3 regions of the Streptomyces sp. NPDC087906 genome follow, and region 1 is predicted to be linked to each of the others. Evidence: predicted binding sites of a transcription regulator. Region 1 holds the regulator's gene; each other region holds the start of a gene.
What was found. The regulator HrcA, encoded in region 1, represses chaperone genes, less so after heat shock. The targets are predictions, from matches to a motif close to TTNGCACTCNGNNNNNCNGAGTGCNAA.
Positions count from the first base shown of each region.

Region 2: the regulator HrcA is predicted to act here: its motif matches at 8,082-8,108, upstream of groES (co-chaperone GroES).
Region 3: the regulator HrcA is predicted to act here: its motif matches at 9,018-9,044, upstream of groL (chaperonin GroEL).

Region 1 covers NZ_JBVJLC010000004.1:165,549-175,623, reverse strand. Annotated here, with positions in the region: gene ACZ63I_RS14455 (Uma2 family endonuclease) at 17-607, shown strand; gene ACZ63I_RS14450 (DUF3097 domain-containing protein) at 585-1,409, opposite strand; gene ACZ63I_RS14445 (macrolide family glycosyltransferase) at 1,426-2,601, opposite strand; gene hrcA (heat-inducible transcriptional repressor HrcA) at 3,023-4,039, shown strand; gene dnaJ (molecular chaperone DnaJ) at 4,040-5,176, shown strand; gene ACZ63I_RS14430 (nitronate monooxygenase) at 5,723-6,796, shown strand; gene ACZ63I_RS14425 (16S rRNA (uracil(1498)-N(3))-methyltransferase) at 6,793-7,530, shown strand; gene ACZ63I_RS14420 (histidine triad nucleotide-binding protein) at 7,630-7,989, shown strand; gene ACZ63I_RS14415 (ribonuclease Z) at 8,005-8,931, shown strand; gene ACZ63I_RS14410 (carbohydrate kinase family protein) at 9,008-10,075, shown strand, end outside.
Region 2 covers NZ_JBVJLC010000007.1:18,748-28,822, reverse strand. Annotated here, with positions in the region: gene ACZ63I_RS21350 (SDR family NAD(P)-dependent oxidoreductase) at 1-112, shown strand, start outside; gene ACZ63I_RS21345 (substrate-binding domain-containing protein) at 279-1,412, shown strand; gene ACZ63I_RS21340 (ABC transporter substrate-binding protein) at 1,525-2,862, shown strand; gene ACZ63I_RS21335 (carbohydrate ABC transporter permease) at 2,859-3,809, shown strand; gene ACZ63I_RS21330 (carbohydrate ABC transporter permease) at 3,806-4,744, shown strand; gene ACZ63I_RS21325 (hydroxyacid dehydrogenase) at 4,782-5,822, shown strand; gene groL (chaperonin GroEL) at 5,908-7,530, opposite strand; gene groES (co-chaperone GroES) at 7,628-7,936, opposite strand; gene ACZ63I_RS21310 (DUF6234 family protein) at 8,185-8,607, shown strand; gene ACZ63I_RS21305 (polysaccharide deacetylase family protein) at 8,635-9,693, opposite strand; gene ACZ63I_RS21300 (class I SAM-dependent methyltransferase) at 9,784-10,075, shown strand, end outside.
Region 3 covers NZ_JBVJLC010000001.1:676,741-686,815, reverse strand. Annotated here, with positions in the region: gene ACZ63I_RS03045 (PTS transporter subunit EIIC) at 1-1,529, shown strand, start outside; gene ACZ63I_RS03040 (SpoIIE family protein phosphatase) at 1,699-4,161, shown strand; gene ACZ63I_RS03035 (TetR/AcrR family transcriptional regulator) at 4,176-4,799, opposite strand; gene ACZ63I_RS03030 (hypothetical protein) at 4,927-5,958, shown strand; gene ACZ63I_RS03025 (lysylphosphatidylglycerol synthase transmembrane domain-containing protein) at 5,975-6,928, opposite strand; gene groL (chaperonin GroEL) at 7,267-8,892, opposite strand; gene ACZ63I_RS03015 (cold-shock protein) at 9,231-9,434, opposite strand; gene ACZ63I_RS03010 (MoaD/ThiS family protein) at 9,813-10,075, opposite strand, start outside.

The sequences.
Region 1 (10,075 bases):
GCGGAGGGCCACGGAGATGACCGCTGTGGATGACCGACCCATCACTGACGACGTCGTCGAATTCTTCGAGGCCCTCGAGGTCCCCGAGGGATACGTGGCGGAGCTCCTGCGGGGGGAAATCGTGATGATGGCCGGGCCGGATCTGGTCCACAACCGAATCGTGCAGTCCGTCCAGGACCAGATTCCGTACAGCCGCTTCGAGCGTCTTCAGACCCAGGACATCGCGATCCCCGGCGAGCAGAGCGAGCCCCAGCCCGACCTCGTCGTGCTCGAACGCGGCGGCGGTCCCGAGTCCGGGCGGCTGTTGCCCTCCGACGTGCTCACCCTGGTCGTCGAAGTCGTCTCCAAGACCAGCGTCGACCGGGACTACGGCGAGAAGCGGTCCATCTACGCGGCGGGCAAGGTCCCCGCCTACCTCGTCATCGACCCCATGGCAGCCCACTGCATACTGCTCACGGAGCCGACAGGCGAGGGCGAGGCGGCCGACTACCAGGTGGAGAACACCGTGAAGTTCGGCCTGTCCGTCCCGTTGGACCTGCTGGACGTCACGCTTGACACCTCTGAGTTCCAGACCCTGCCCCCGGTCAAACGGCACCGCCGACCGTGACGAAGTCGATCAGCTCCTCCACCCGCCCCAGCAGCGCCGGTTCCAGGTCCCGGTACGACCTGACGTGCGACAGGATCCGCTGCCACGCCGCGCCCGTGTTCTCCGGCCAGCCCAGGGCCCGGCACACGCCCGTCTTCCAGTCCTGGCCGCGCGGGACCGTCGGCCATGCCGGGATGCCGACCGACGACGGCTTCACCGCCTCCCACACGTCGATGTACGGGTGGCCGACGATCAGGACGTTCGCGCCCGTCACCTCCGCCGCGATCCGCGACTCCTTCGAGCCCGGCACCAGGTGGTCGACCAGGACGCCCAGCCGCGCGTCCTCGGCCGGGGCGAAGTCGGCGACGATCGACGGGAGGTCGTCGATGCCGCCGAGGTACTCCACGACCACGCCCTCGATGCGCAGGTCGTCGCCCCACACCTTCTCGACCAGTTCGGCGTCGTGCCGGCCCTCCACATAGATGCGGCCCGCCCGCGCCACCCGCGCCCGCGCCCCCGGCACCGCGAGCGAGCCCGAGGCGGTGCGGGCCGGGTGGTGCGGGGTCGCCGCCGACGGGCGGACGAGCGTCACCACCCGGCCCTCCAGCAGGAAGCCGCGCGGTACCAGTGGGAAGACCCGGTGCTTGCCGAAGCGGTCCTCCAGGGTCACCGTCGGCCCCTCGGCCGTCTTCTCGCAGCGGATCACCGCGCCGCAGAAGCCCGTCGACACCTCCTCGACCACCAGATCCGGTTCGGCGGGGACCTCGGGCGCGGGCGTGGGCTTCTTCCACGGCGGCGTCAGATCGGGACTGTAGCTGCGCATCCGCCGACGATAGCGGTCAGTCGAGCAACTTCTCGATGAGGTCGGCCGCCCGCGTCGTACCGCCCTCCGCCCGCGCCCGTGCCCGCAGCTCCGCCGCGCGCCCGAGCGTGGCCGGCGCCGTCGCGAACCCGGTCAGGGCGGCGCGCAGCCGCTCCGGCGTGGCGTCCGCCGTGTCGATCCGTACCGCGACCCCCAGCTCCACCAGCCGGTCGGCGTTGGTGAACTGGTCGACCGCCTGCGGTACGGCGATCATCGGCGTACCCGTGAACAGCCCCTCGCTGCTGCCGCCCATCCCCGCGTGCGTCACGAACGCGTCCGCCTGCTCCAGGATCGCGAGCTGCGGCACCCAAGGCCGCACCTCGACATTGCCGGGCACCGGACCCAGCTCACCCGGATCGGTCCGCCGGCCGATCTGGAGCACCACGTGCCAGCCCGGCAGATCCCCGTACGCGGCCAGGCACGCGCGGTAGAACTCCGGCTGCCCCGTGTACGCCGACCCCAGCGAGACCAGCAGGACCTTCTCGGCGCCGACGGGCCGCACCCACTCCTCCTGCCCGGTGCGCGGCCCGAAGCAGGACCCGACGAACGTCACCGTCTCCTCGTCGACGTCGTCGGCGAACGGCTGCATGGCCCGGGGGATCAGCGCCAGCGTGTTCGCCGGCCGGCCGCCGAACACGTCGGGGTCGGTGGTCGTCGCCCCCGACCCCGCCAGCCAGGTACGGAACTTCGCCCGGTACGCGTCGGCGCCCGGCAGCTCCCACAACTGCGCCGCCACCTCGCGCTCGTAGCCGCGCCAGGCCACATACGTCGGCGAGAGCTGCATGAACGGCCGGCCCTGCGCCTCGGCGATGACACGCGCGGGATACCCGCCGATGTCGTACAGGTACAGGTCGGCGGGGTCGCTGTCGTACGCGGCGCGCAGCGCGGACAGCGCCCGGATGCCGTTGTCCAGGAAGATCGTCATCGCCGCGATCGGATCGTCCGGCCACTTGTTGTCGGCCGGCAGCAGCGAGTCGTACGGGACGAGTTCCGCGCCCGCGCCGGTGACCAGCTCCTCGGCCGACGGGTCGTTGGCGTACGACACCCGGTGGCCGCGGGCCACCAGCTCCCGGAAGATCTCCAGGCTGGGCAGGATGTGGCTGACGGCGGGGACGCCGATCATCGCGACATGGCGACGGGGCAAGCGTGACATGGCAGATCACTCACTTCAGCTCTACGGGCGGTCAGGAAGGCCGCGGGAAACAAACACGACGGAGACCGGGTCGGCGAAGAGACGCCACACCCGCATACAGGACCGGGCGCGTGGGGAGGCTTGTCCCCGGGGCGGCGGGTCCTCGGACTTCCGTCGTGTCAGCCGTAGAGCTGCTTGAGCATCATGCCGACGACCTTAATCCCGGTCCCGGCGGTGAGGTAACCCCGCCCGGGACATCACGCGGGACATGACCCGGGCAAGATCCGGGACAGAACGGGCGGCACGGGCAGCGTGTGCGGCTGCCTTGCTACGGCCGTACCGAACGGCCGTACACTGGCTCGGGGAATGTTGGCACTCCCCCGCAACGAGTGCCAAGCGAGGACCGACGGGGTACGACGGACGAGAGCTGGAGGTGTGCGCGATGCTCAGTGAACGCAGACTTGAAGTGCTGCGCGCCATCGTCCAGGACTATGTGGGCACGGAAGAGCCGGTCGGCTCCAAGGCCCTCACCGAGCGGCATCAGCTCGGGGTCTCCCCGGCCACGGTCCGCAACGACATGGCGGTGCTGGAGGACGAGGGCTTCATCGCCCAGCCGCACACCAGCGCGGGCCGCATCCCCACCGACAAGGGCTACCGGCTCTTCGTGGACAAGCTGGCGGGCGTCAAACCCCTGTCGTCGCCGGAGCGCCGCGCCATCCAGAACTTCCTGGACAGCGCCGTCGACCTCGACGACGTCGTGGGCCGTACGGTCCGGCTGCTCGCGCAGCTCACCCGGCAGGTCGCCGTCGTCCAGTACCCCTCACTGACCCGCTCGACGGTGCGTCATGTGGAGCTGCTGTCGCTCGCCGCCGCCCGGCTGATGCTCGTGCTGATCACGGACACCGGACGGGTCGAGCAGCGCATGATCGACTGCCCGGCGCCGTTCGGCGAGACCTCGCTGGCCGATCTGCGGGCCCGGCTCAACAGCCGGATCGTGGGGCGCAGGTTCGCCGACGTGCCGCAGCTCGTGCAGGACCTGCCGGACTCCTTCGAGCTGGAGGACCGCGGGACCGTCTCCACGGTGCTCGCGACCCTCCTCGAAACCCTGGTCGAGGAGACCGAGGAGCGGCTGATGATCGGCGGCACCGCCAATCTCACCCGCTTCGGACACGATTTTCCGCTGACCATCCGGCCGGTGCTGGAGGCGCTCGAAGAGCAGGTGGTGCTCCTCAAGCTGCTGGGTGAGGCGGAACACCCGGGCATGACCGTACGGATCGGGCACGAGAACGCCCATGAGGGCCTCAGCTCCACGTCCGTCGTCGCGGTCGGCTACGGTTCGGGCGACGAGGCAGTCGCCAAACTCGGCGTGGTCGGACCGACCCGCATGGACTACCCCGGAACGATGGGAGCGGTACGCGCAGTGGCACGTTACGTCGGACAGATCCTGGCGGAGTCGTAAGTGGCCACGGACTATTACGCCGTTCTCGGCGTGCGCCGCGACGCATCGCAGGACGAGATCAAGAAGGCATTCCGGCGGCTCGCGCGCGAGCTGCATCCGGATGTGAATCCCGATCCCAAGACGCAAGAGCGCTTCAAGGAGATCAACGCCGCGTACGAGGTGTTGTCGGACCCGCAGAAGAAGCAGGTCTACGACCTCGGCGGCGACCCGCTGTCGGCGGGCGGCGGCGGTGGCGCCGGCGGCTTCGGCGCGGGCGGCTTCGGCAACTTCTCCGACATCATGGACGCGTTCTTCGGTACGGCGTCGCAGCGCGGCCCGCGGTCGCGCACGCGCCGCGGCCAGGACGCGATGATCCGGCTGGAGATCGACCTCAACGAGTCGGCCTTCGGCACCACGAAGGACATCCAGGTCGACACGGCCGTCGTCTGCACCACGTGCAACGGCGAGGGCGCGGCGCCCGGCACCTCGGCGCAGACCTGCGACATGTGCCGCGGCCGCGGTGAGGTCTCGCAGGTGACGCGGTCGTTCCTGGGCCAGGTCATGACGTCGCGGCCGTGCCCGCAGTGCCAGGGCTTCGGCACGGTCGTCCCGACCCCGTGCCCCGAGTGCGCGGGCGACGGGCGGATCCGCTCCCGCCGTACGCTCACGGTCAAGATCCCGGCCGGCGTCGACAACGGCACCCGCATCCAGCTCGCAGGCGAAGGCGAGGTCGGCCCCGGCGGCGGCCCCGCGGGCGATCTGTACGTGGAGATCCACGAGCTGCCGCACGCGGTGTTCCAGCGGCGCGGCGACGATCTGCACTGCACGGTCACCATCCCGATGACGGCGGCGTCTCTGGGCACGAAGTGCCCGCTGGAGACGCTGGACGGGGTCGAGGAGATCGACGTACGCCCCGGCACCCAGTCGGGCCAGTCGATCCCGCTGCACGGCAGGGGCATCACGCACCTGCGCGGCGGCGGGCGCGGCGACCTGATCGTCCATGTCGAGGTCATGACGCCGTCGAAACTGGACCCCGAGCAGGAGAGGTTGCTCAGGGAGCTAGCGGTCCTCCGGGGTGAGGAGCGGCCGACAGGCCAGTTTCAACCGGGGCAACAGGGGCTCTTCTCACGCCTGAAGGACGCGTTTAACGGCCGTTGAGGCCGCGGGGTCTGGGTTGCGGCCCGTCCGGCTGGTTCCGGTGTCCGGGGCCTCCGGAGGGGGGTGTCCGGACTGCTCGATCGCTAGCGCTCCCACGCTTTACGTCCGGACACCCCCCTCCTGCGACCCCGGCCCCCTCCCCCCGGTGGGTCCCAGCCCCAGCCCCGCGTGGGCGCGGCTTGCGGGGTGCGTGCGGGCCGGGGGCCGCGTCCCTGTCGCGCACGCCTGGCCCCTTGCCGCCGGTGGTCGGGAACACCCGATCCGGGCGGTGGGGCTGAAGGGGGTCGTGCAGGGGTGGTGTCCGGAGCGTAAAGCGTGATTTGCGGCGCATGTCCGGGTGCACCGCGTGTGGGACGAGTACGCGCCGTAAATCGTGCAGCGCAGGACACCATCCCGGAACGGCCCCCGGCGACAACCGCAACCCAGACCGGTCACCCCGCCGGACGGCGACACCGCCCCCGGCGACAACCGCAACCCAGACACGTGAACCCCGCCGGACGGCGACACCGCAACCAAGGCCCACGGGCGGCATGGCACCATGCCTCCATGTCCTCCGCGCTGACCGATCTCTGCCGGTATCCGATCGTGCAGGCCCCCATGGCGGGCGGTGCGTCGTGCCCGCGGTTGGCCGCGGCCGTCTCCGACGCGGGAGGTCTCGGATTCCTCGCCGCCGGGTACAAGACGGCGGACGGCATGTACGAAGAGATCAAGCAGCTCCGCGGGCTGACCGGCCGCCCCTTCGGCGTCAATCTGTTCATGCCGCAGCCGCACCACGAGGACGGCGCCGCCGTCGAGGTCTACCGCAACCAGCTCGCCGGTGAGGCCACCTGGTACGACACACCGCTGGGGGACCCCGAGTCCGGCCGGGACGACGGTTACGAGGCCAAGCTGGCCATACTGCTCGACGACCCCGTGCCGGCCGTCTCGTTCACCTTCGGCTGCCCCACCCGCGCCGCGCTCGCCGCGCTCGGCCGCGCCGGGGTGTTCACCGTCGTCACCGTCACCACCCCCGACGAGGCGCGGGCCGCGCAGTGGGCGGGGGCCGACGCCGTGTGCGTGCAGGGCATCGAAGCCGGCGGACACCAGGGCACGCATCGCGACGACCCCACCACCGACGGCGCCGGCATCGGGCTGCTCTCGCTGGTCGCCCAGGTCAGGGAGACCGTGCAGTTGCCGATCATCGCGACCGGCGGGCTGATGCGCGGCGCCCAGATCGCCGCCGTGCTCGCCGTGGGCGCCGACGCGGGGCAGCTCGGCACCGCGTTCCTGGTCTGCCCGGAATCCGGCGCGAATCTGCTGCACAAACAAGCCATGACCAACCCCGTCTTCACCAGGACCGAGCTGACCCGCGCCTTCTCCGGGCGGCCGGCGCGCGGCCTGGTGAACCGCTTCATGCGGGAACACGGCCCTTACGCGCCACCCGCGTACCCCGCCGTGCACCATCTGACCGCCGGACTGCGCAAGGCCGCGGCCAAGGCGGGGGACGCGCAGGGCATGGCGCTGTACGCGGGACAGGGCCACCGGATGGCCCGCGAGCTGCCCGCCGGGCAGCTCGTCGAGGTGCTGGCCGCCGAACTCGACGCGACCCGCGCCGCGTTGTCCCTGGGGAGTGCGTCATGACCGCGCCCGTCTTCCTCGTCCCCGCCGGTGCGCTGCGCACCGGCACGGTCACCCTCGACGGGCCCGAGGGGCGGCACGCCGTCTCCGTACGCAGGCTCCGTGTCGGCGAGCAGATCGTCCTCACGGACGGCGCGGGCAACGGCGGGTTCGGGACGGTTGCCGCCGTCGAGGGCAAGGACCGGCTCGACGTCGCCGTCACCGACGTACGCACCGAGGGCGCGCCCGCGCCGCTCATCACCGTTGTCCAGGCGCTGCCCAAGGGGGACAGGGGCGAGCTGGCCGTCGAGACGATGACCGAGACGGGCGTGGACGCCGTCGTGCCGTGGTCCGCCGCGCGCTGCGTCACGCAGTGGCGGGGCGAGCGCGGCGCCAAGGCGCTGGCCAAATGGCGAGCGACGGCCAGGGAGGCGGGCAAGCAGTCGCGGCGGCTGCGGTTCCCCGACGTCGCCGAGCCGGCGAGCACCAAACAGGTCGCCGCGCTGCTGGCGGGCGCCGACTTCGCCGCCGTACTGCACGAGGAGGGCAGCGAACCGCTCGCCATGGCCGCGCTGCCGGCCGAGGGCAGCATCGTGCTCGTCGTCGGTCCTGAAGGGGGCGTCTCCCCGGAGGAGCTGGCGGCCTTCGCCGACGCGGGGGCCAAGCCGTACCGGCTCGGCCCGAGCGTGCTGCGCACCTCCACGGCGGGCACGGCGGCCACCGCCCTGCTCCTGGGCCGCACGGGCCGCTGGTCCTGACGGGCCGCCACGGCCGCCCCGCACCCGGCGGCGCGGCAGGCAGCCGTCGGCCGGATACGATGCCTGCCAACCGATCGGATACCAGGGAGGCCCCGGACCATGGCGGGAGAACCACAGGCCGACTGCCTGTTCTGCAAGATCGTCTCCGGTGACGTACCGGCCACCGTCGTCAAGGAGACGGAGACCACGGTCGCCTTCCGTGACATCAACCCGCAGGCCCCGACGCATGTCCTGGTCATCCCCCGGGTGCACTACCCCGACGCCGCGTCGCTCGCCGTCGCCGAGCCGCAGATCGCCGCCGACGTGCTGCGGGAGGCGGCCGAGGTCGCGGCCCAGGACAAGGTGGACGCCGGGGGCTACCGGATCGTGTTCAACACCGGCAGCGGGGCCGGCCAGACCGTCTTCCACGCGCATGCCCACGTGCTGGGCGGCCGGGGTCTCAACTGGCCTCCCGGATAGCGGCGGGCCACGGCGTTGTCCGTCCGCGAACTGGTGGTCCTCGGCACGGCGAGCCAGGTGCCGACCCGCCACCGCAACCACAACGGCTACCTGCTGCGCTGGGACGGCGAGGGGCTGCTCTTCGACCCCGGCGAGGGCACCCAGCGGCAGATGCTGCGCGCCGGGGTCGCCGCGCACGACATCAACCGGATATGTGTCACGCACTTCCACGGCGACCACTCGCTCGGTCTCGCCGGTGTCATCCAGCGCATCAACCTCGACCGGGTGCCGCACGAGATCACGGCCCACTACCCGCTGAGCGGGCAGCACTTCTTCGAGCGGCTGCGGTACGCCACCGCCTACCGGGAGTCCGTCGCACTGTCACAGGTCCCGGTCGACGGCGACGGGGTGGTCGTCCTCGCGCGGACGCCCGGCTACACGCTGGACGCGCACCGGCTCTCGCACCCCGTCGAGTCGTACGGCTACCGGCTCACCGAACCGGACGGCCACCGCATGGTGCCCGCGCTGCTCGCCGAGCGCGGCATCCGGGGCCCGGACGTCGGCCGGATCCAGCGCGAGGGTGTGCTGGACGGGGTCATGCTGGCGGAGGTCAGCGAGGTGCGGCGCGGCCAGCGGTTCGCGTTCGTGATGGACACCCGGCTCTGCGACGGCGTGTACACGCTGGCCGAAGGGTGCGACATGCTGGTCATCGAGTCGACGTTCCTCGACGAGGACGAGCATCTCGCCACCGACCACGGCCATCTCACCGCGGGCCAGGCGGCCCGGGTGGCGCGGGACGCCGGCGTACGGCATCTGGTGCTGACCCACTTCTCGCAGCGCTACGGCGACCCCGCCGCGTTCGAACGGCAGGCGCGCGCCGCCGGGTTCGACGGCGAACTGACCGTGGCGGCCGACCTGGCGCGGGTGCCGCTGCCCAAGCGGTCGGCGGGACACACCCGCTGAGCGTGCGGCTTCCCCTCCGTACAGCGGCGCACATCGGGCACACTGGCCGGATCTGCACGCGACCGGGGAGACGGCAGTGACGACCGCATCCGACGGAAACCCACAGGACCACACCGCCGACATCGACCCGCTCGGCGGGCTGCGCGCCCCGGACGACCCGGAGTGCGACGTCTACCTGACCGGCACGGTCTTCCTCGACATCATCTTCACCGGCCTCGACAGCGCACCGGTGCGCGGCACCGAGTCCTGGGCCAGGGGGATGGGGTCGAGCCCCGGCGGTATCGCCAACATGGCGAGCGCGCTGGCCCGGCTGGGGCTGCGCACGTCGCTCGCCGCCGCCTTCGGCGACGACCACTACGGCGAGTACTGCTGGGACGCGCTCGAACAGGGCGAGGGCATCGACCTGTCCCGCTCGCGCACCGTCCCCGGCTGGCACTCGCCCGTCACCGTCTCCATGGCGTACGAGGGCGAGCGGACGATGGTCTCGCACGGCCACGAGGCCCCGCCGCCCGAGGGCGCGCTGCCCGAATGCCCGCCGCGCGCACGGGCCGCCGTCGCCGCCCTCAACCCGGGGCGCGACGAGGGCTGGGTCGCCCGCGCCGCCGGGCACGGCGCACGGATCTTCGCCGACGTCGGCTGGGACGACTCGGGGCGCTGGGACCTGGCCGAGCTGCCCGACCTGGACCACTGCGAGGCGTTCCTGCCCAACGCCGAGGAGGCGATGCGCTACACCCGCGCCGACAGCCCCAGGGCCGCCGCCCGGCTGCTGGCGGAGCGGGTGCCGCTCGCCGTCGTCACGCTGGGCTCCGAAGGGGCCTACGCGGTGGACGGCAGGACGGGGGAGACGGCCGAGGTGCCGGCCATCGCGGTGGAAGCACTGGACCCGACGGGCGCAGGCGATGTGTTCGTGGCCGGATTCGTCACCGGTACGCTCGCCGGCTGGCCGCTCGCCGACCGGCTCGCCTTCGCCGGCCTGACGGCTGCGCTCTCCGTCCAGGAGTTCGGCGGCGCGCTCGCCGCCCCCGGCTGGTCGGAGGTCGCCGCCTGGTGGAGCTACGTGCAGGCGTCCACCGAGCAGGACCCCGAAGGGCTGCGCCGATACGCCTTCCTCAAGCCGCTGCTCCCGGCCCCCGATCGCCCCTGG
Region 2 (10,075 bases), on a different contig from region 1:
GTCGGTGCCGGATCCGCGCTACAAGGCGCTGATGGGCGCGGTGAAGATCGCGCCGCGCGGACTGCTCGGCGGGATCACGTCGAAGGCGCGGAGCAAGTACGGCCCGCAGTGACCGCCCGCGTCGCCGGTGACCGGTCGCGGTGACCGCCCGCGCCGCCGGTGCGATCGCTACAGGTGATCGAATGATCGGATGCCCGCCTTTCGATCGTACGCATTAGGCTCGTCGCGTCCGGGCCATGCCGTGGCGCGTGACATCACATTGCGAAGGGTCTGCCACCGTGCGCGAAGGTGCCGCTGAACGTCATGACCGCCTGCTGAACCTGGTACGCGAGCGGGGCACCGTCCGGGTCGCCGACCTCGCCGTCGCGCTGCGGGTCTCACCCGTCACCGCCCGCCGCGACGTGGAGACGCTGGCCGGCCGCGGGCTGCTCGACCGGGCGCACGGCTCGGTGTCCTGGCCCGAGCGGCAGGGTCCGGCCGGCACGGCGCCGGGCGGCGGCGGCCCGGTCATCGGGATGCTGGCCCCGGCAGCCGCGTACTACTTCGCCGAGGTGATCAGGGGCGCCCACGAGGCGGCGGCCAGGCTCGGCGCCCGGCTGATCCTGCGGGTCTCCGACTACCGCCCGGACGACGACGCCTCGCACGCGGCGGGGCTGCTCGCCGCCGGCGCCGAGGGCCTGCTGATCGCGCCCAGTTGGACGGCGCCCGACCATCCGGCCCGGTACAGCGACTGGATCGCCCGGCTGCCGGTGGCCGCGGTGCTGGTGGAGCGGGCCGGGGTGCCCGGCGGCCCGCTGGACGACATGGACCAGGTCAGGTCCGACCACGCGCACGGTGTGCTGATCGCCGTCCGGCACCTGGTCGGGCTCGGCCACGGCGCGCCGCTGCTGGTGGCGCGCTGGGACAGCCCGACCGCCCTGGCCGTACGGGCGGGGTACGGGCGGGCGCTGGACGCCCTGGGGCTCACGGCGCCGGGACCGGTGATCGACTCGAACTCGCCCGAGCGCGACCCGGAGCTGTTCGAGCGCGCCGCGCTCGCGCTGCGCGACGCCGTCAGGTCCGGTGCGGCGACGGCCGCGCTGACGCACAACGACGAGGACGCCACCTGGATCGTGCGGCGCCTGGCCGAACTGGGCGTACGGGTGCCGGGCGACCTCGCCCTGATCACGTACGACGACGAGGTGGCCGCCCTCGCCGACACCCCGCTGACCGCCGTGGCGCCGCCCAAGCGCGAGGTGGGCGCGGCGGCGGCCGAGCTGCTGATCGAGCGGCTCACCGGCGGGGCCGGCGGCGCCCCGGGGCCGGGCGGTGAGGTGACCCGGCGCCATCTGGAGCTGCTGCCGCGGCTGCGGGTACGGGAATCGTGCGGCGCCCCGGCACGGTCGGCTGCGGCAAGATCGAAACAGGGCTGAGCGAAGCCAATTCGCTCATTTTTCGATCAATCAATCTTTCGCTCTTGACTTCGCTCACGGCTCCTCGAAGTATCGCGGCACGCCTGTCCCCGCACGCATCAGGAGCCGCGCCGTGAGTCGCAGTTGGTCCCGTCCCATCCATGCCCTGGCCGGCGCCGCCACCGCGCTGGCCGCACTCGTGGCACTGACGGCGTGCGGTGGCGGCGCCGAATCACCGGCCCAGGGCACCGCCGAGCACCCGGTCACCGTCACCTTCTGGGCCTGGACCAAGGGGTCGCAGGAGGTCGTGGACGCGTTCAACGCCTCCCACGACACGGTGAAGGTGAAGTTCGAGGAGATACCGTCGGGCGGTCTCGGCGGCTATCCCAAGATCGCCAACGCGGTGAAGGCGGGCATCGCGCCCGATCTGCTCTCCATCGAGTATCCGCAGCTCGGGCAGTTCGTCAGCCAGGGTTCGCTCCAAGACCTCAGCGGCTATCTCACCCCGGCCGAGAAGCGGAAGTTCCTGCCGCAGACCATCGAGCTGACCACGCTGGGCGGCAAGAACTGGGCGATCCCGTCCGACGCCTCGCCGCAGATCTTCTACTACCGCAAGGACTTCTTCGACCAGCACCACATCGCGCTGCCGCGCACCTGGGCGGAGTTCCGCACGGCGGCGCGGCAGGTCAAGAAGATCGCGCCGGACACCCGCATCGCCACGTTCTTCCCCGACGATCCGACCTTCTTCCAGTCGATGGCCTGGCAGGCGGGCGCCGAGTGGTTCAAGACCGACCACGACGCCTGGCAGATCAACACGACCGACCCGGCGACGCTCAAGACCGCGAAGTACTGGCAGGGCATGATCGACGACCAACTGATCAGCACCGCCTCCTCGTACAGCCCCGAGTGGACCAGCTCACTCAAGGCGGGCACCACACTCGGTTATCTCGGCGCCTCCTGGAGCGCAGGCACCCTCGCCGGGATCGTGCCCGAGGAGAAGGGCAAGTGGGCGGCCGTGCAGATGCCGAGCTGGGACGCGGCCAAGCCGTCCAGCGGCATGATCCAGGGCTCGTCCTTCGCGGTCAGCAAGAACAGCAAGAAGACGGCCGCCGCCGTCCAGTTCGCGCTGTGGATGACGACGTCCAAGGAAGCCGTCCAGGCCAGGATCGGCGCGAGCACGTCGAGCGCCCTGCCCGCGGCCCCTGCCATGGTGCCGGTCGCCCAGAAGGCGTTCGACACCAGCTTCTACGGCGGCCAGGACCTCTACGCCCTGTACGAGAAGGCCGGCGCGACGATCGACCCGGACTGGATCTGGGGCCCGAGCACCGGCGCGACCAACGACGCCCTCGGTGACGCGCTGACCAAGGTCGTCGGCGGCACGTCCACCCTGCCCGAGGCGGTCAGGACGGCTCAGAAAGCCACTGTCGCCGATCTGAAGAAGCGCGGCCTGAAGGTCGAGGACCCCTCATGAGCACCGAGACGAACACCCCGCCGAGCACGGGCGGAACCACGAAACGGCTGAAGACCAACCGGGCCCGCACCGGCCTTGCCGCCGGTGTCCTGCTCACTCCCTTCTTCGTCCTGTTCACCGTCGCGATGGTCGTCCCCATCGGCTACGCGCTCTGGCTGAGCCTGTTCACCGAGAAGTCGACCGGGCTCGGCTTCGACGGACCCACGACCGTCTTCCACGGCCTCGGCAACTACGCCGCGGCCCTCGGCGACTCCGCGTTCCGCGACGGGTTCTGGGTGCTGGCCAAGTACTGCGTGTTCTACATCCCGCTGATGGTCGGCGGCGCGCTCGTCCTGTCGCTGCTGCTGGACACGGCCCTGGCCAGGGCCCGCCGCTTCTTCCAGCTCGCGCTGTTCCTGCCGCACGCCATCCCCGGCCTGATCGCGGCGCTGATCTGGATCTACCTCTACACACCGGGGCTCAGCCCCGTCGTCAACGCCATGCACTCCGGCGGTATCGGCTTCGACTTCTTCTCGTCGGACGGCGCGCTGCCGTCCATCGTCAACATCGCCCTGTGGGAATGGCTCGGCTACAACGTCGTGATCTTCTACGCCTCCCTCCAGGCCGTCGACCGCTCCCTGCTGGAGGCGGCGACCGTGGACGGCGCGGGCCAGTGGCGGCTCGCCTTCAGCATCAAGATCCCGCTCATCCGCTCCTCCCTGCTGCTCGTGCTGCTCTTCACGATCATCGGCTCGATGCAGCTCTTCACCGAACCGCTGATCCTCAGCGGCTCGGGCGCCGCCGTCACCAGCGCCTGGACCCCCAACATGTACGCCTACAGCGCGGCCTTCCAGCGCAACGACTACGGACTGGCCGCCGCCGCTTCCGTCTTCATCGCGCTCGTGGCGGCCGTGCTGTCCTTCGTCGTCACCCGACTCTCCAACCGGAAGGAGGCGTCGGCGTCATGACGACTCCTCTCGTGGCCGACCCGGCCACCCAGCTCACCTCGCGGCGCGGCGGCGACACCGGCCGCCGCTCCCCCGTCAGGGCCGCCCGCCGCCCCGGCACCAGCCGCTGGCTGTCCAAGTCCGCGGTCAACGGCGTCCTGGTGCTGGCCGCCGCGTACACGCTCTTCCCGCTCGTCTGGCTGATCACGGCCTCGACCAAGGACGCCGGAAACCTGCTCGGCGGTGACGTCTTCTCGTTCGAAGGCTTCAACCTCGGCAGCAACCTCTCCGAGCTGTCGTCCTACCAGGACGGGATCTACTTCCGCTGGTACGGCAACTCGCTGCTCTACGCGGGCATCGGCGCCCTCGGCTGCTCGCTGGTGAGCATCGCCGCCGGGTACGCCTTCGACAAGTACCGCTTCCGGGGCAAGGAGAAGCTGTTCGCCGTCGTCCTGCTGGGGGTGCTGCTGCCGTCGACCGCGCTGTCGCTCCCGCTGTACCTGCTCGCCGTGAAGACGCACACCATCAACACGTACTGGTCCGTGCTGATACCCGTGCTCGTCAATCCGTTCGGCGTGTACCTGTCCCGGATCTTCAGCGCCGGCTATATCCCGAACGAGTCCCTGGAGGCGGCCAGGATCGACGGCGCGGGCGAATTCCGCACCTTCTGGTCGATCGGCCTGCGCATGGTGATGCCGGGGTTCGTGACCGTCTTCCTCTTCCAGTTCACCGCGATCTGGAACAACTTCTTCCTCCCCCTCGTGATGCTCTCCGACAAGAACCTGTATCCGCTGAGCCTCGGGCTCTACAACTGGCACAGCAACGCCAACGCGACCCCGGACTTCTATCCGATGGTGGTCACCGGGTCCCTCCTCGCCGTCGTCCCGCTGATCGTCGCCTTCATCGCGCTGCAACGGCACTGGAAGGCCGGCCTCACCGCAGGCAGCGTCAAATGACCGGCCCCAAGTGACTACGAGGAGCACACGTCCCACCATGCACCACACCACTGACAGTCACCGTGACAGCCGGCCGGCCGCGCTGCTCGCCATGAGTCCGGGCATCGCGGACCGGCTGCTGACCGCCGGCCACCGCACCCGGCTCACCGGTCTCGTCCGCACCGACCCCGCCCTGATCGCCCATCAGCTCACCGACCCCGCCCCGGCGGTCGCCGCCGCGCTCGCCGACGCCGAACTGCTCCTCACGAGCTGGGGCGCCCCGCCCCTCACCGCCGAGGTGCTGGCGGCGGCGCCCCGGCTGCGCGCCGTCGTGCACGCGGCGGGCACCGTCAAGCACCACATCACCGAGGCGTGCTGGGAGCGCGGCATCATGGTCACCTCCGCCGCGGCGGCCAACGCCGTACCGGTCGCCGAGTACACACTCGCCGCGATCCTCTTCGCCGGCAAGAACGTCCTCGGCTCGGCCCGCCGCTACCGGGAGCTGCGCACCGGGCACGACTGGCGCGCGGAGCTGGACGGCGCGGGCAACTACCGCCGTACGGTCGGCGTCGTCGGCGCCTCCCGCATCGGCCGCCGGGTGGCCGAGCTGCTGCGGCCGTTCGATCTCGACGTCCTGCTGTACGACCCGTACGTGGCCGCCGAGGAAGCCGCCGCGCTCGGCGCGGTGGCCGTACCGCTCGACGAGCTGTGCGCGCGCAGCCGCATCGTCTCCGTACACGCCCCGCAGCTCGCGGCGACGCACCACATGATCGGAGCGGCGCAGCTCGCGGCCATGGCGGACGGGGCGACGCTGATCAACACCTCGCGCGGCTCGCTCGTGGACGAGCAGGCGCTGCTGCCCGAGCTGGTCTCGGGCCGGCTGCACGCCGTACTGGACGTGACGGAGCCGGAACTCCCGCCTGCGGATTCGCCGTTGTACGACCTGCCGAACGTGCTGCTCACCCCGCATGTGGCGGGCTCGCTGGGCAACGAGATCCACCGCATGGCGGACCAGGCGCTCGACGAGATCGAGCGCTACACGAAGGGGCTGCCCTTCGCCGATCCCGTACACCCGGCGGCGCTGCACCTCTCCGCGTGACCCCGAGCCCTGAAGGACGTACGCAGCGAAGCCCGGTGCCCCCGCGAGGGGACACCGGGCTTCGCTGTACGTACGGTGCGACGCGTCAGTGGCTGTGCCCGTGGCCGCCGGCCGCCTCGGGCTCCTCCTCCGCCGGCTTCTCGACGACCAGGGTCTCGGTCGTGAGCAGCAGGGCGGCGATGGAAGCGGCGTTCTCCAGCGCGGAGCGGGTGACCTTGACCGGGTCGATGACGCCGGCCTTCACCAGGTCGACGTACTCGCCGGTCGCGGCGTTGAAGCCGTGGCCCTTGTCGAGCTCGGAGACCTTCGCGGTGATGACGTAGCCCTCAAGGCCCGCGTTCTCCGCGATCCAGCGCAGCGGCTCGACGACGGCGCGGCGGACGACGGCGACACCGGTGGCCTCGTCACCCTCCTTGCCGAGGTTGCCTTCGAGCACCTTGGCGGCGTGCACCAGGGCGGAGCCACCACCGGAGACGATGCCCTCCTCGACCGCGGCGCGGGTCGCGGAGATGGCGTCCTCCAGACGGTGCTTCTTCTCCTTCAGCTCCACCTCGGTGGCGGCACCGACGGAGATCACGCACACGCCGCCGGCCAGCTTCGCGAGGCGCTCCTGGAGCTTCTCGCGGTCCCAGTCGGAGTCCGTGGACTCGATCTCGGCCTTGATCTGGTTGACGCGGCCCGCGACCTCGGTGCTGTCGCCACCGCCGTCGACGATCGTCGTGTCGTCCTTGGTGATCGTGACGCGGCGGGCGGAGCCCAGCACGTCGAGACCGGCCTGGTCGAGCTTGAGGCCGACCTCCTCGGCGATGACGGTCGCACCGGTGAGGGTGGCGATGTCGCCGAGCATGGCCTTGCGGCGGTCACCGAAGCCGGGGGCCTTCACCGCGACGGCGTTGAAGGTGCCGCGGATCTTGTTGACGACGAGGGTGGAGAGCGCCTCGCCCTCGACATCCTCGGCGATGATCAGCAGCGGCTTGGAGCCACCCGCCTGGATGACCTTCTCCAGCAGCGGCAGCATGTCCTGGATGGAGGAGATCTTGCCCTGGTTGATCAGGATGTACGGGTCGTCGAGGACGGCCTCCATACGCTCCTGGTCGGTCACCATGTACGGCGACAGGTAGCCCTTGTCGAAGGCCATGCCCTCGGTGAAGTCCAGCTCAAGGCCGAAGGTGTTGGACTCCTCGACGGTGATGACACCGTCCTTGCCGACCTTGTCCATCGCCTCGGCGATGAGGTCGCCGACCTGCTGGTCCTGCGCGGAGAGCGCGGCCACGGCGGCGATGTCGGACTTGTCGTCGATCGGACGGGCGGTCGCCAGCAGCTCCTGCGAGACGGCGGCGACAGCGGCGTCGATGCCCTTCTTCAGGGCCGCCGGGGAAGCGCCGGCCGCGACGTTGCGCAGGCCCTCGCGGACCAGCGCCTGGGCCAGCACGGTGGCGGTGGTGGTGCCGTCACCCGCGATGTCGTTGGTCTTGGTCGCCACCTCCTTCACGAGCTGCGCGCCCAGGTTCTCGTACGGGTCGTCGAGCTCGACCTCGCGGGCGATCGTGACACCGTCGTTGGTGATGGTCGGGGCGCCGAACTTCTTGTCGATGACGACGTTGCGGCCCTTGGGGCCGATCGTCACCTTGACCGTGTCGGCAAGCTTGTTGACGCCGCGCTCGAGGGCGCGACGGGCGTCCTCGTCGAACTTCAGGATCTTCGCCATTAGAGCTTCTGTGTCCTCTCAAATGAACTGCGCCCCCGTCCGCCCGGCAATCGCAGGGGGGCCGAGGGCGCAGATCAAAAGCAAACGAACTGGTGAATTACTTCTCGATGATCGCGAGAACGTCGCGAGCCGAGAGGACGAGGTACTCCTCGCCGCTGTACTTCACCTCGGTGCCGCCGTACTTGCTGTAAAGAACGACGTCGCCGACGGAAACGTCGAGCGGAAGCCGCTCGCCGTTCTCGAAACGGCCCGGACCGACTGCCAGGACGACGCCCTCCTGGGGCTTCTCCTTCGCAGTGTCCGGGATGACCAGGCCAGAGGCCGTGGTCTGCTCGGCGTCGAGCGGCTGGACCACAATGCGGTCCTCGAGCGGCTTGATGGCAACCTTGGTGCTGGCGGTCGTCACGATCCGACCTCCCCCTTCGGAGATCTCACGGGGTTAACTGTCTGGGGTGGCGACAGCCGGGATCCGTCGTCGCGGGAGCCGGACCTGCTTGTCGCGCTTTGGCACTCTCCAGTGGGGAGTGCCAGACCTGAGACTATGACCGCGGTTAGCACTCGGTCAAGCGGAGTGCCAGCGGGGGGCGCGTGGCGGATCGGTGTGAATCACGAAACCGCTGGCCGGAGGGGCCGGTTCCGTACGAGAGTACGAGCGTGACAAGTCCGATCGACCCACCGCTGCCGGCCCGGACCCTTCCCGACTCCGACGTGTTCCTGGCCTTTCTCGCCCTGCTCGGCGACGCCCTGCTGCTGGCGGTCGGCACCCTGCTGCTGCTCTTCGGCCAACTGGACGTCGGCCCGCAGGACCTGCCGCCGCCCGCCGTGCCGAAGATGGACTGGTCGCCGCTGCTCTCGTACGGCATCCCGGTGCTGCTGATCGCGGTGTCGGTCTGGTGGTTCGCGCGGAGCGGGCGCCCGATCACCGTCTGCGTACAGGTCCTGGTGGCGCTGGCGGTCGGCGGCGCGGTGCTGGCGGGAACGGCGCGCGACTACCAGCACGCGCACCCGCCGCCACGGCCCCCGCAGCGTCATTACGTGCCGTGCTACAGCGGCAGCGGGGACTGCCCGGGGGGCTGAGCGCGGGCGCCGAAGCGGGGCCGGGGCTCAGACGTAGTCCTCCAGCTTGGCCACGGCGAAGCCGCTGTCGGTGATCCGCTTCATCAGCGACCTGATCAGGTCCGGCATCGACGCCTTCCAGTCCGAACGGCCCCTGAAGTGGGTGAGGATGATGTCGCCGGGAGCCAGGTGCTGGTCCGCGTCGCGCCAGTCCATGTGGTCGGGGAACGCCTCGGTCTCCCACAGCGGTACGGCGGTCACTCCGCACGCCTTGGCGATCCGCAGCGTGTCGGCGTTGTAGTTGCCGAACGGCGGCCGGAAGAGCGTCGGCCGCTTCCCGTAGTGCTGGGCGAGCTTGTCCTGCTGGTCGCAGATCTCGTGCCGCTGCTGGGCGGGGGTGAGCTTGGGCAGATAGAGGTGGTGCAGGGTGTGGTTGTCCAGCGAGACGCCGAGGTCCTGCGCCTTCTTGAAGTAGCCGTAGTCGTCCTTGATCAGGTAGTCGCTGAGGAAGGCGCTGTACGGGATCCGCAGCTCGGACATCATCCGCAGCAGTTGGGGGTCCTTCTCGGCGCCGTCGTCCATGGTCAGGAAGACGACCTTGTCCTTGACGGGGACGGTCGTGAACACCGGCGGCAGTCCGGCGTCGCCGCCCCTGACCTCGAAGCCCTTGCGGGTGGTGATCTTCGGCTTGACCGCGGGCGGCGCGGGCGCGAGCAGCGGGACCTTGCGCAGCCCCCACTTCTTGGCCATGGCGACGCGGGCGACCTGGGCGCGCCGGAGGAGGTCGGCCTGCGCGACGACCGCCGCGCCGAGGCCGCCGCGTACCGGCGCGGCCTGCGGCCCGGCGGCGGGCTTGGCCGGTACGGGACGCGGGGCCGGCTTGGCGGCGGGAGCGGCGGGCGGGAAGGTGACCGGGGGGACGCCGAGCGGCAGGGGCATCGGCCGGGTCGTGGGACCGTCCGATGCCGCCGCGCAGCCGGAGCCGAGCGCGGCGACCAGCAGGACGGCGAGTGCGGTACGGGTACGCCGGGCTGCGACCTCCGCCTTCGACTGCGCCCTTACCGTCCCTTTGGTCACCGCATCGTCCTTTTGTCTTACTAGTCGCATGGCCCCGCATCCTGTCAGCGGACGGCGCCGCCGCCCGGCAGACACCTCCGCCCGCAGCGCGCCGTCCCCCGGCTGGCCCACAATGGCCGGGTGACCGACCGCACGCCCGCCCCGCACCCGTCGCCCTCCGCACCCGCCGGCCTCGCAGCGCTGCTGTCGGCCGAGGGCCAGGCGCTCCTCGCCGAACTGCGCGACCACGACCCGGCGACGGAACTCGCCCTCGCGACCCGGCTGCGCCGCGACCACCCGGCCGAGCTGGTCTCGGCGGCGCTGGCGCAGGCGCGGCTGCGGCAGCGGGCGGTGGCGAAGTTCGGCGCCGACGACGCGTACCGGATGTTCTTCACGCCCAACGGCGTCGAGCAGGCCACCCGCACCGCGGTCG
Region 3 (10,075 bases), on a different contig from region 1:
GGCTGGGTCTGCGTGACAGGTCCCTCGTCCAGCACGAGGCGCTGAAAGCCCTCCCGGCCGTCCTGGGGGTGGTCGAGGACGAGACGTACCAGATCGTCCTCGGCCCCGGGACCGTCGCCCGGGTCACCCCCGAGTTCGAGGCCCTGGTCGAGGAGGAGCGCCGGACGGCCCCCGCCGCCGGATCCGCCCCCGCGACCGGCGCGGCTCCCACGGCCGGCGCAGCTTCGACCCCCGGTACTCCGGCCTCCGACACCTCGGCGGCGACCGCCGACGAGCTGGCGGCGCAGGGCGCGGCGATGCGCGCGGAGCGCAAGGCCAAGAACGCCACCCCGTTCAAGCTCTTCCTGCGCCGGATCGCCAACATCTTCGTGCCGCTGATCCCCGCGCTCATCGGCTGCGGCATCATCGCCGGGCTCAACGGCCTGCTGACCAACCTGCACTGGCTGCCCGCCATCGTCCCGGCGCTCGCCGCCGTCACGTCAGGATTCATGTCGCTGATCGCCGTCTTCGTCGGCTACAACACGGCGAAGGAGTTCGGCGGCACCCCGATCCTCGGCGGCGCGGTGGCCGCGATCATCGTCTTCCCCGGTGTCGCCAACATCGACGCGTTCGGCCAGAAGCTGGCCCCGGGCCAGGGCGGTGTACTGGGCGCGCTCGGCGCGGCCGTCCTCGCCGTGTACGTGGAGAAGTGGTGCCGCAAGTGGGTGCCGGAGGCGCTGGACGTCCTGGTGACGCCCACCCTCACCGTGCTGGTCTCCGGGCTCGTCACCATCTTCGGTCTGATGTATCTGGCCGGTGAGGTCTCGACAGCGATCGGCGACTTCGCGAACTGGCTGCTGTCCAACGGCGGCGCCGGCGCCGGGTTCGTCCTCGGCGGGCTGTTCCTGCCGCTGGTGATGCTGGGGCTGCACCAGGCGCTGATCCCCATCCACACCACCCTGATCGAGCAGCAGGGCTACACCGTGCTGCTGCCGATCCTCGCGATGGCCGGTGCGGGCCAGGTCGGCGCCGCGGCTGCGGTCTACTTCCGGCTCCCCCGCAACGGCTCGATCCGCCGGACCATCAAGTCGGCCCTCCCCGCCGGTTTCCTGGGCGTCGGCGAGCCGCTGATCTACGGTGTCTCGCTCCCGCTGGGCCGGCCGTTCATCACGGCCTGCGTCGGCGGCGCGTTCGGCGGCGGTTTCGTCGGGCTCTTCAACCAGCTCGGTGACGCGGTGGGCTCCACCGCGATCGGCCCGTCCGGCTGGGCGCTGTTCCCGCTGCTCGACGGCAACCAGGGCATGGGCCAGATGATCGTGGTGTACGCGGGCGGGCTGCTCGTCGGCTATCTCGTGGGCTTCGTCGCCACGTACTACTTCGGCTTCACGAGGACGATGCTGACGGAGCTGAACGTCGAGACGGAGACCGATTCCGTCGCCGACGGCCTCACCCCGGCCGCCGCCCCGGACGCCCCGGACGCTCCGGCCACCCCCGGCACCCCGGCGGCACCCGCGTCACCGGGCGGCGACGCGGAACCGGCCCGCGTCTGACGGCGGGCTTCACCCGCGTCCCCACCCGCATCACCCGCACCACCCGCACCACCCGCACCACCGAAGTCACCCGCATCACCCGCTGAGGGCAGCGCCGGAGTCCGCTCGTTCACCGAGTGTGAAACCATCATATGTATCGGCATTCCGCAATAGATGGGACATGTGGACCATGGCCGGTTCTGATGGGGCGGTCTCCGGTGCGGCCCAGGCCGCCGTCGCCGTGATCAGCGGGGACGGAGTCGTGATCGGCTGGACGGAGGCGGCGGAGGCGCTGCTCGGTCATCAGGCCCATGCTGTGGTGTCCCGACCGGCTGCGCTGCTGCTGCCGACCGCCCCGCCGGACGCGCTCCTCCCGCCCGCCGTCACCGCCCGCGAGCCCTGGTCCGGGGTCGTGGAGCTGCGGCACAGCGACGGGCATCCGCTCCCGGTGAGCCTGCGGGCGCTGCCGCTGGCGGGTCCCGGCGGCCGTACGGACTGGTTCGTGTCGGCGGCGCCCCTGCCGCAGGCGCGGACCGTCCCCGCGCTGGACGAGTCCGTACTGACGACGCTGCTCAACCACGCGCCCGTCCAGCTCGCCATCTGGGACCGTGACCTGCGCTGCATGTGGCTGAACGACACGGCGGAGCGCGACAGCGGCGCGCTCGCCCACCAGGCGCTGGGGCGCAGGCTCACCGAATCGCTGCCCGGTTTCGACACGGCGTCCGTCGAGGCGGCGATGCGCCAGGTCCTCGACGACGGCGTCCCGGTGATCGACCACGAGTTCCGCTGGATCGGCACGGACGAGGACCGCCGCCGTACGGCTGCTTCCGGACCCGAGGAGCGGGTCTTCTCCTCCTCGTACTTCCGGCTCGACGGCGTCGACGGACGGCCGCTCGGCGTGTGCTCGCTGGCCATGGACATCAGCCATAGCTGGGCGCGCCGGCGGCTGGCGATCCTCAGCGAGGCCGGTACCCGGATCGGCACGACGCTGGACGTCATGAACACCGCGCAGGAGCTGGCCGACGTGGCCGTGCCGCTCCTCGCCGACTTCGCCACCGTCGATCTCGCCGAATCCGTCCAGCTCGGCGAGGAGCCGCAGGGCAGGCCGGGTACCCCGGACGGCGGTACGGTCTTCCGCCGCGCGGGACTGGCCTCCATCCACGAGGGCGCGCCCGAGTCCGTATGGGCGCGCGGTGAGCCCATCTACGTCCCGCCGTCGTCGCCCTTCACCCAGGTCCTGTCCAGCGGGGAGTCGCACTTCGAGCCGGTGCTGGACACGTCGGGGACGTGGTTCGAGGCCGATCCGGCGCGGGCCAGGGCCACCGCCAGGGCGGGCATCCACTCCCTGATGCTCATCGGGCTCAAGGCACGCGGCACGGTGCTGGGCGTCGCCGTCTTCCTCCGTACGGACACCCTGGCGCCGTTCACCCGGGACGATCTGCTGCTCGCCGAGGAACTGGTCGTACGCGCCTCGCTCAGCCTGGACAACGCCCGCCGCTACACACGCGAGCGCACGGCCGCGCTCACCCTCCAGCGCCATCTGCTGCCCCGCAACCTGTCGGGCGGCAGGGCGGTCGAGGTGGCGACCCGCTATCTGCCGGCCGATCTGCACGACGGCGTCGGCGGCGACTGGTTCGACGTGATCCCGCTCTCCGGCGCGCGGATCGCGCTGGTCATCGGGGACGTCGTCGGGCACGGCATCAACGCGGCGGCGATGATGGGCCAGCTCCGTACGGCCGTGCACACCCTCGCCGACATGGACCTGCCGCCCGCCGAACTGCTGGCCCGGCTGGACGAACTCGTCGTGCACCTGTCCGACGGCGACGGCGACCCCGACACCACGGCGGCGCCCGGCATCAGCGCCACCTGCGTGTACGTCGTCTACGACCCGATCAGCCGGCAGTGCGTCATGGCGCGCGCCGGGCACCCGCCGCCCGCGATCGTCACCCCGGACGGCGGTGTCTCCTTCCCCGAGATCCCGGCCGGCGCGCCGATCGGTCTGGGGCTGCTGGAATTCGAGTCCGCCGAGATGGTGCTGCCGGAGGGCAGCGTGATCGCCCTGTACACGGACGGCCTCATCGAGACCCGCACCTCCGACATCGACTCGGGGATGGCCCAGCTCGGCCGCGCGGTCGGCGACGGCGCGCTCCCGCTGGACGAGCTGTGCTCGCAGGTCATAGGCACCTTGGCGGCCAAAGCCCCGTGCCAGGACGATGTCGCGCTGCTGCTGGCCCGTACCCGCTCGCTCGGCCCCGAGCATGTCGTCTCCTGGGAGCTGGCCAACGATCCCGCCGTAGTCACCGAGGCCCGCGCGCTGGCCGTCGGGCAGTTGAAGCGGTGGGGCCTTGAGGCGCTGAGTACGACGATGGAGCTGATCGTCAGCGAGCTGGTCACCAACGCCATCCGCTACGGCGGCCCCGGCCCTGTGCAGCTCAGGCTCATCCGGCACACGGCGCTGGAATGCCAGATCTCCGACTCCGAGACCAGCTCCCCCCGGATGCGGCACGCGCGGCTGACCGACGAGCACGGCCGTGGTCTGCATCTGGTCTCCGAGCTGTCCCGGCGCTGGGGCACCCGGTTCGCCCCGGGCGGCAAGATCGCCTGGGCGGAGCTGGACATCCCCCCGGGCGCGGACGACCCGCCGGCCGAGTAGCCGGTCCTGCGGCGTCAGCGCCTGTCCGGCCCGCGCCGCCGCACCAGCGGCAGATACACCTCGTCGACGATCTCCACGAGCACGTCGTCGGGCGCGGCAGGCACCCCCCGTACAACGAACTCGTTGCGCAGCAGGACGACGGCCACGGTCGCGACCCGCGGGTGCAGCGCCTCCGGGGACGCCTCCCCGCGGGCGACCGCGCGCCCGAGGATCGTCAGCCAGGGCGCGGCAGCCGCTTCGCCCGACTGGTCCTGCAACTGCCCGAGGAGTTCCGAAGCGCCACCGGCGGCGGCGAGCAGCTCGCGCAGGATCGCGCCGAGCGGGGAGCTCCAGTGCCGGTTCGCCCGGCGCAGCCATTCGAGGACGTCGGCCCGCAACTCGCCCGTGTCGGGCGGCTGGACGGTGGTGACCAGTTGCCGGTACGCGGCGATGCCGAGCGCGAGGCGGTTCGGCCAACGGCGGTACAGGGCGTTCTTGTTGGTGCCCGCGCGTGCGGCGACCTTGTCCATGGTCAGCCCGGCGTAGCCGGCCTCGGTCAGCTCGTCCACGGCAGCGCGCAGGATCGCCTCCTCCAGCACAGCACCGCGCCGCCGCGTCCCGCCCGCGGCGGCCTGCTGCCGCTCCGGGTGCTCCGTCATACGCCCCTGCCCTTCTCCACGGCGGTACCGCTCGTACCTTCCCATTCTGATTGCCACCTGTACCCGCAGCCAATTAAGGTACGAGCAGTACCCTAAAATCGTCGACATGGAGAAGAGGGGCCGACGCATGCGCGCCCGAGGAATCAGCTACGACACCGGCTTCGTCCACAACGGATCAATCGGCCGTAAGAACTTCACCCCCGAGCTGGTCGAGCGGGAGCTGCGCGTCATCCGCGACGAGCTGCACTGCGACGCGGTACGCGTCATGGGCGGCGACCCCGACCGGCTGGAGCTGGCCGCCGGATACGCGGCCGACCTCGGCCTTGAGGTCTGGTTCTCGCCGTACCCGCTCGAACTCACCGCCGCCGAGATGCTGTCGCTGTTCGCCGACTGCGCCGAGCGCGCCGAGCGGCTCCGACAGCGCGGCGCCGAGGTCGTGTTCGTCACCGGCGCCGAACTGTCCCTGATGAACAAGGGTTTCCTGCCCGGCGACAGCACGGAGGACCGGGTGGCGCTGCTGGGTCAGCCGGATCTGCTGCGCCGGCACATCGGTGAAGTCGGCGCGCGCGTCAACGAGTTCCTCGGCGAGGCGGTGCGAATCGTACGGGAGCGGTTCGGCGGCAGGGTCACCTACGCCTCCGTACCGCTGGAGCGCGTCGACTGGACGCCTTTCGACATCGCGTCCATGGACATCTACCGGTCGGCCGGGACCGCGGACAGCTTCGCCGAAAGCGTCCCCGCTCTCGTCGCGTCACTCCAACTCCCCTTGGCCATCACCGAATTCGGCTCGGCGAGCTACCGGGGCGCCGGTGACGCGGGCGCCCGCGGGCTGGAGATCGTCGAGGAGGACGAGACGACCCGCGCCCCCGTCCGGCTGAACGGGACGTACGCCCGCGACGAAGCCGGCCAGGCCCGGTATCTGCGCGAACTGCTGACGGCGTTCGACGCCGGCGGCGTCGACAGCGCGTTCGTCTTCACCTTCGCGCTGTACGACTACCCGCACCGCCCCGACGGCGATCCGCGCGACGATCTGGACCTCGCCAGCTACGGCATCGTCCGGGTCCTGGAGGACCGCCTCGGCACGGCGTACCCCGGGGTGCCGTGGGAGCCCAAGGCCGCGTTCGGCGCGCTGGCCGACTTCTACGCGACGCAGGCCTAGTTGGGGCCCGGCGCGCTCAGACCACCTTCCACCGCACCAGCGCGCCCAGCACCAACGCCCCCGGCACCAGCGGCAGCCACACCGTGATGATCCGGAAGCCCAGTACGGCGGAGGTGGCCAGGGTGACCGAGGCGCCTGTCGTGACGAGGGTGACCACCAGGGCGGCGTCCACCGAACCGAGCCCGCCCGGCGTCGGGATGACGGCGGCGGCGACGCTGGCGGCGAGGTACGCGATGGCCACATGCACCACGGGCACCGGCATCTCCAGCGCCAGCGCGACCGTCACCAGCGCCGCCGCCTGGAGCGCGGGGAACGCCAGCGAGCCGCCCCACAGCGCGAACGCGCGGGCCGGCCTGGTGTGCAGGGAGCGGACGTCGGTCAGCGCCGTCGCCAGGAACGTACGGATGATCCGGCGCAGCGGCCGTACGGCGGCCACGACGAGCACGGCGGCGCACGCCACGCCCCCAGCGGTGGCCAGCAGGGGCAGGACCGCCCCTGCGGGTATCAGGCCGTCCAGCCGCAGCGCGCCGGGGAACGCCAGCAGCAGGACGGCCAGCAGGAAGATCCGGCCGACGGACTCGGCGAGCAGATACAGCGCGAGCGCGGCGGACGAGCGGCCCAGCGGCACCCCGCACCGTTTGAGGAAGCGCAGATTGACCGCGCCCGCGCCGAGCCCGGAGGGCAGCAGATGGTTGGCGGCGCCCGCGGCGAACTGGGTGGCGAGCAGCCGCCCGGCTGGCAGTGACTCCAGGACCGTGCCCTGCCGGGTGAACGACACCGCGACCCAGCCGAGACCGGTGACCGTGACGGCCACCAGCAGCCAGTACGGGTTCGCCCCCAGGAGCTGATGTCCGCCGTCGGCGATGACCGGCCAGTGCTGGAAGACGAAGAAGCCGATCACGAGGATCGGGATGACGCAGGCGATCTGCCGGATCTGACGCAGCGGCACCCGCCGCAGGACTGTGTCCATCGTTCTCGGTCGTCCCTGCTCGTCGTGCGCGTACACACGTCGTGCGCGTACACACGTTCCGGGGGGAGGGGGAGCTCTCGCCGTCAGTGTGCCCCGGCGTACGCCTCCTGCCACCCTCCTGCGGCCGACAGTTGGGGAACGGTTGGGCGAACGGCACAGGACGCCGGGACCTACCGGACGCCGGAACCCACAGGACGCGGGACCCCTCCGGACGCGGAACCCCACAGGACGGTGGAACCCACCGGAAGCGGGAACGCCCGAGGGCGGCACCCCCTGGGAGAAGGGGTGCCGCCCTCGGTAAGAACAGCCGATCGACCGGCGGCCGGAGCCGCGGAGGATCAGAAGTCCATGTCACCGCCCGGCATACCGCCGCCGGCCGGGGCCGCGCCGGCCTTCTCCGGCTTGTCGGCGATAACAGCCTCGGTGGTGAGGAACAGCGCCGCGATGGAGGCGGCGTTCTGCAGCGCGGAGCGCGTGACCTTCGCGGGGTCGATGATGCCCTCGGCGATCATGTCCACGTACTCGCCGGTCGCGGCGTTGAGGCCGTGACCGATCGGCAGGTTGCGGACCTTCTCGACGATGACGCCGCCCTCAAGACCACCGTTGACGGCGATCTGCTTGAGCGGGGCCTCCAGCGCGAGCTTCACGATGTTCGCGCCCGTGGCCTCGTCGCCGTCCAGCTCCAGCTTCTCGAAGACCGAGGAAGCCTGGAGCAGAGCCACGCCACCACCGGCGACGATGCCCTCCTCGACGGCGGCCTTGGCGTTGCGCACCGCGTCCTCGATGCGGTGCTTGCGCTCCTTGAGCTCGACCTCGGTCGCGGCGCCGGCCTTGATGACGGCCACGCCGCCAGCCAGCTTCGCGAGGCGCTCCTGGAGCTTCTCGCGGTCGTAGTCCGAGTCGCTGTTCTCGATCTCGGCACGGATCTGGTTGACGCGCCCGGCGACCTGGTCGCTCTCGCCCGCACCGTCGACGATCGTGGTCTCGTCCTTGGTGATGACGACCTTGCGGGCACGGCCCAGCAGGTCCAGGCCGGCGTTCTCGAGCTTGAGACCGACCTCCTCGGAGATGACCGTGCCGCCGGTGAGGATGGCGATGTCGTTGAGCATGGCCTTGCGGCGGTCACCGAAGCCCGGGGCCTTGACGGCGACGGACTTGAAGGTGCCACGGATCTTGTTGACGACCAGGGTCGACAGCGCCTCGCCCTCGACGTCCTCCGCGATGATCAGCAGGGGCTTGCCCGACTGCATGACCTTCTCCAGCAGCGGAAGGAGGTCCTTCACGTTGCCGATCTTGGAGTTGACGATCAGGAGGTACGGGTCGTCGAGCGACGACTCCATGCGCTCCATGTCCGTGGCGAAGTACGCCGAGATGTAGCCCTTGTCGAAGCGCATGCCCTCGGTGAGCTCAAGCTCGAGACCGAAGGTCTGCGACTCCTCGACGGTGATGACGCCTTCCTTGCCGACCTTGTCCATCGCCTCGGCGATGAGCGCGCCGATCTGGGTGTCGGCGGCGGAGATGGAGGCGGTCGAAGCGATCTGCTCCTTGGTCTCCACGTCCTTGGCCTGCTCCAGCAGGGCGCCCGAGACGGCCTCGACGGCCTTCTCGATGCCGCGCTTGAGGGCCATCGGGTTGGCGCCGGCCGCCACGTTGCGCAGGCCCTCGCGGACGAGCGCCTGGGCGAGCACGGTCGCGGTGGTCGTACCGTCACCGGCGACGTCGTCCGTCTTCTTGGCGACTTCCTTGACCAGCTCGGCGCCGATCTTCTCGTACGGGTCTTCGAGCTCGATCTCCTTGGCGATGGAAACACCATCGTTGGTGATCGTGGGGGCGCCCCACTTCTTCTCTAGGACGACGTTCCGGCCCTTGGGGCCAAGGGTGACCTTGACGGCGTCGGCGAGCTGGTTCATCCCGCGCTCGAGACCGCGCCGTGCCTCCTCGTCGAACGCGATGATCTTGGCCATGTGAAGTGGTCCTCCCGGACTGGGGTGGATTCTCCGGACCGCGTCCGCGCCCGCGACGGACGGCCTGAGAGCCCTGCGGTTCCTTGCCCCACCGGCTCTCGGGCCTCGCTGACGAGGTCCATAAGTTGTCACTCTCACGTGCAGAGTGCTAACGCCAATGATTAGCACTCGACCCCCGAGAGTGCAAGCTCCGCCCCCCTGGTCCACACGCACGAGAGGGGACACCAGGACGCACGAGAGGGGACGCCCGGACGCACGAGAGGCCCGGACCCCGGTGTCAGGGTGCGGGCCTCTCGGCGTGAGTGCCGGTGATGCGTCGGTGGCCGATCGCGCCGGGATCAGACGGCGAGCTTGACCATGTCCGCCTGCGGACCCTTCTGGCCCTGCGAGATCTCGAACTCCACTCGCTGACCTTCTTCAAGGGTGCGGTAACCGTCCATCTGGATCGCGCTGTAGTGGACGAATACATCCGCACCACCGTCGACCGCGATGAAGCCGTACCCCTTCTCCGCGTTGAACCACTTGACGGTGCCCTGAGCCATGCCTAACTCCCCTATTACTGGCCCCTGCGCGGGACCGCACTTCGCGCCGGAACGCGTCGACCGCGGCTGAATGTATCTGCCCAACTGCCCTCTGCAACAGGTCAATTAGACGAGAATTCTGGGCATGGCCGATCACGCGAAGCGGTGAATTCACAGCGTTCCGGGGCAAGTCGGGCCAGGCAAAGCGCACGTAACAGTGGCAAAGGGCATCCGGACTTTGGCGCCATGTTGTCGCGTTCTCATATGCGCCCGGCACGCGCGGAGGCGGGGCGGGGGCGGCGCTTCCCGAATAGTAGCGCGCTCAACCACATGGAAGTGCCCCCTCCGCTTCTCTCGCGGAGGGGGCACCGGGCGTCACTCAGCGCAGCCGACAAATGGTCAGCAACCGCCCGCGACCGCCGGGATGATGGAGATTCCGGCGCCCTCGGGGGTGACCGTCTCCAGGCCGCCCTCGAAGCGCACGTCGTCGTCGTTCACGTACACGTTGACGAACCGGCGCAGCTTGCCCTCGTCGTCCAGGACGCGGGCCGCGATGCCCGGGTGGTTCGCCTCCAGCGACTGGATGACCTCGGAGAGGGTGGCGCCCTCCGCCGGGACCTCGGCCTGGCCGCCGGTGTACGTGCGGAGGATGGTGGGGATAC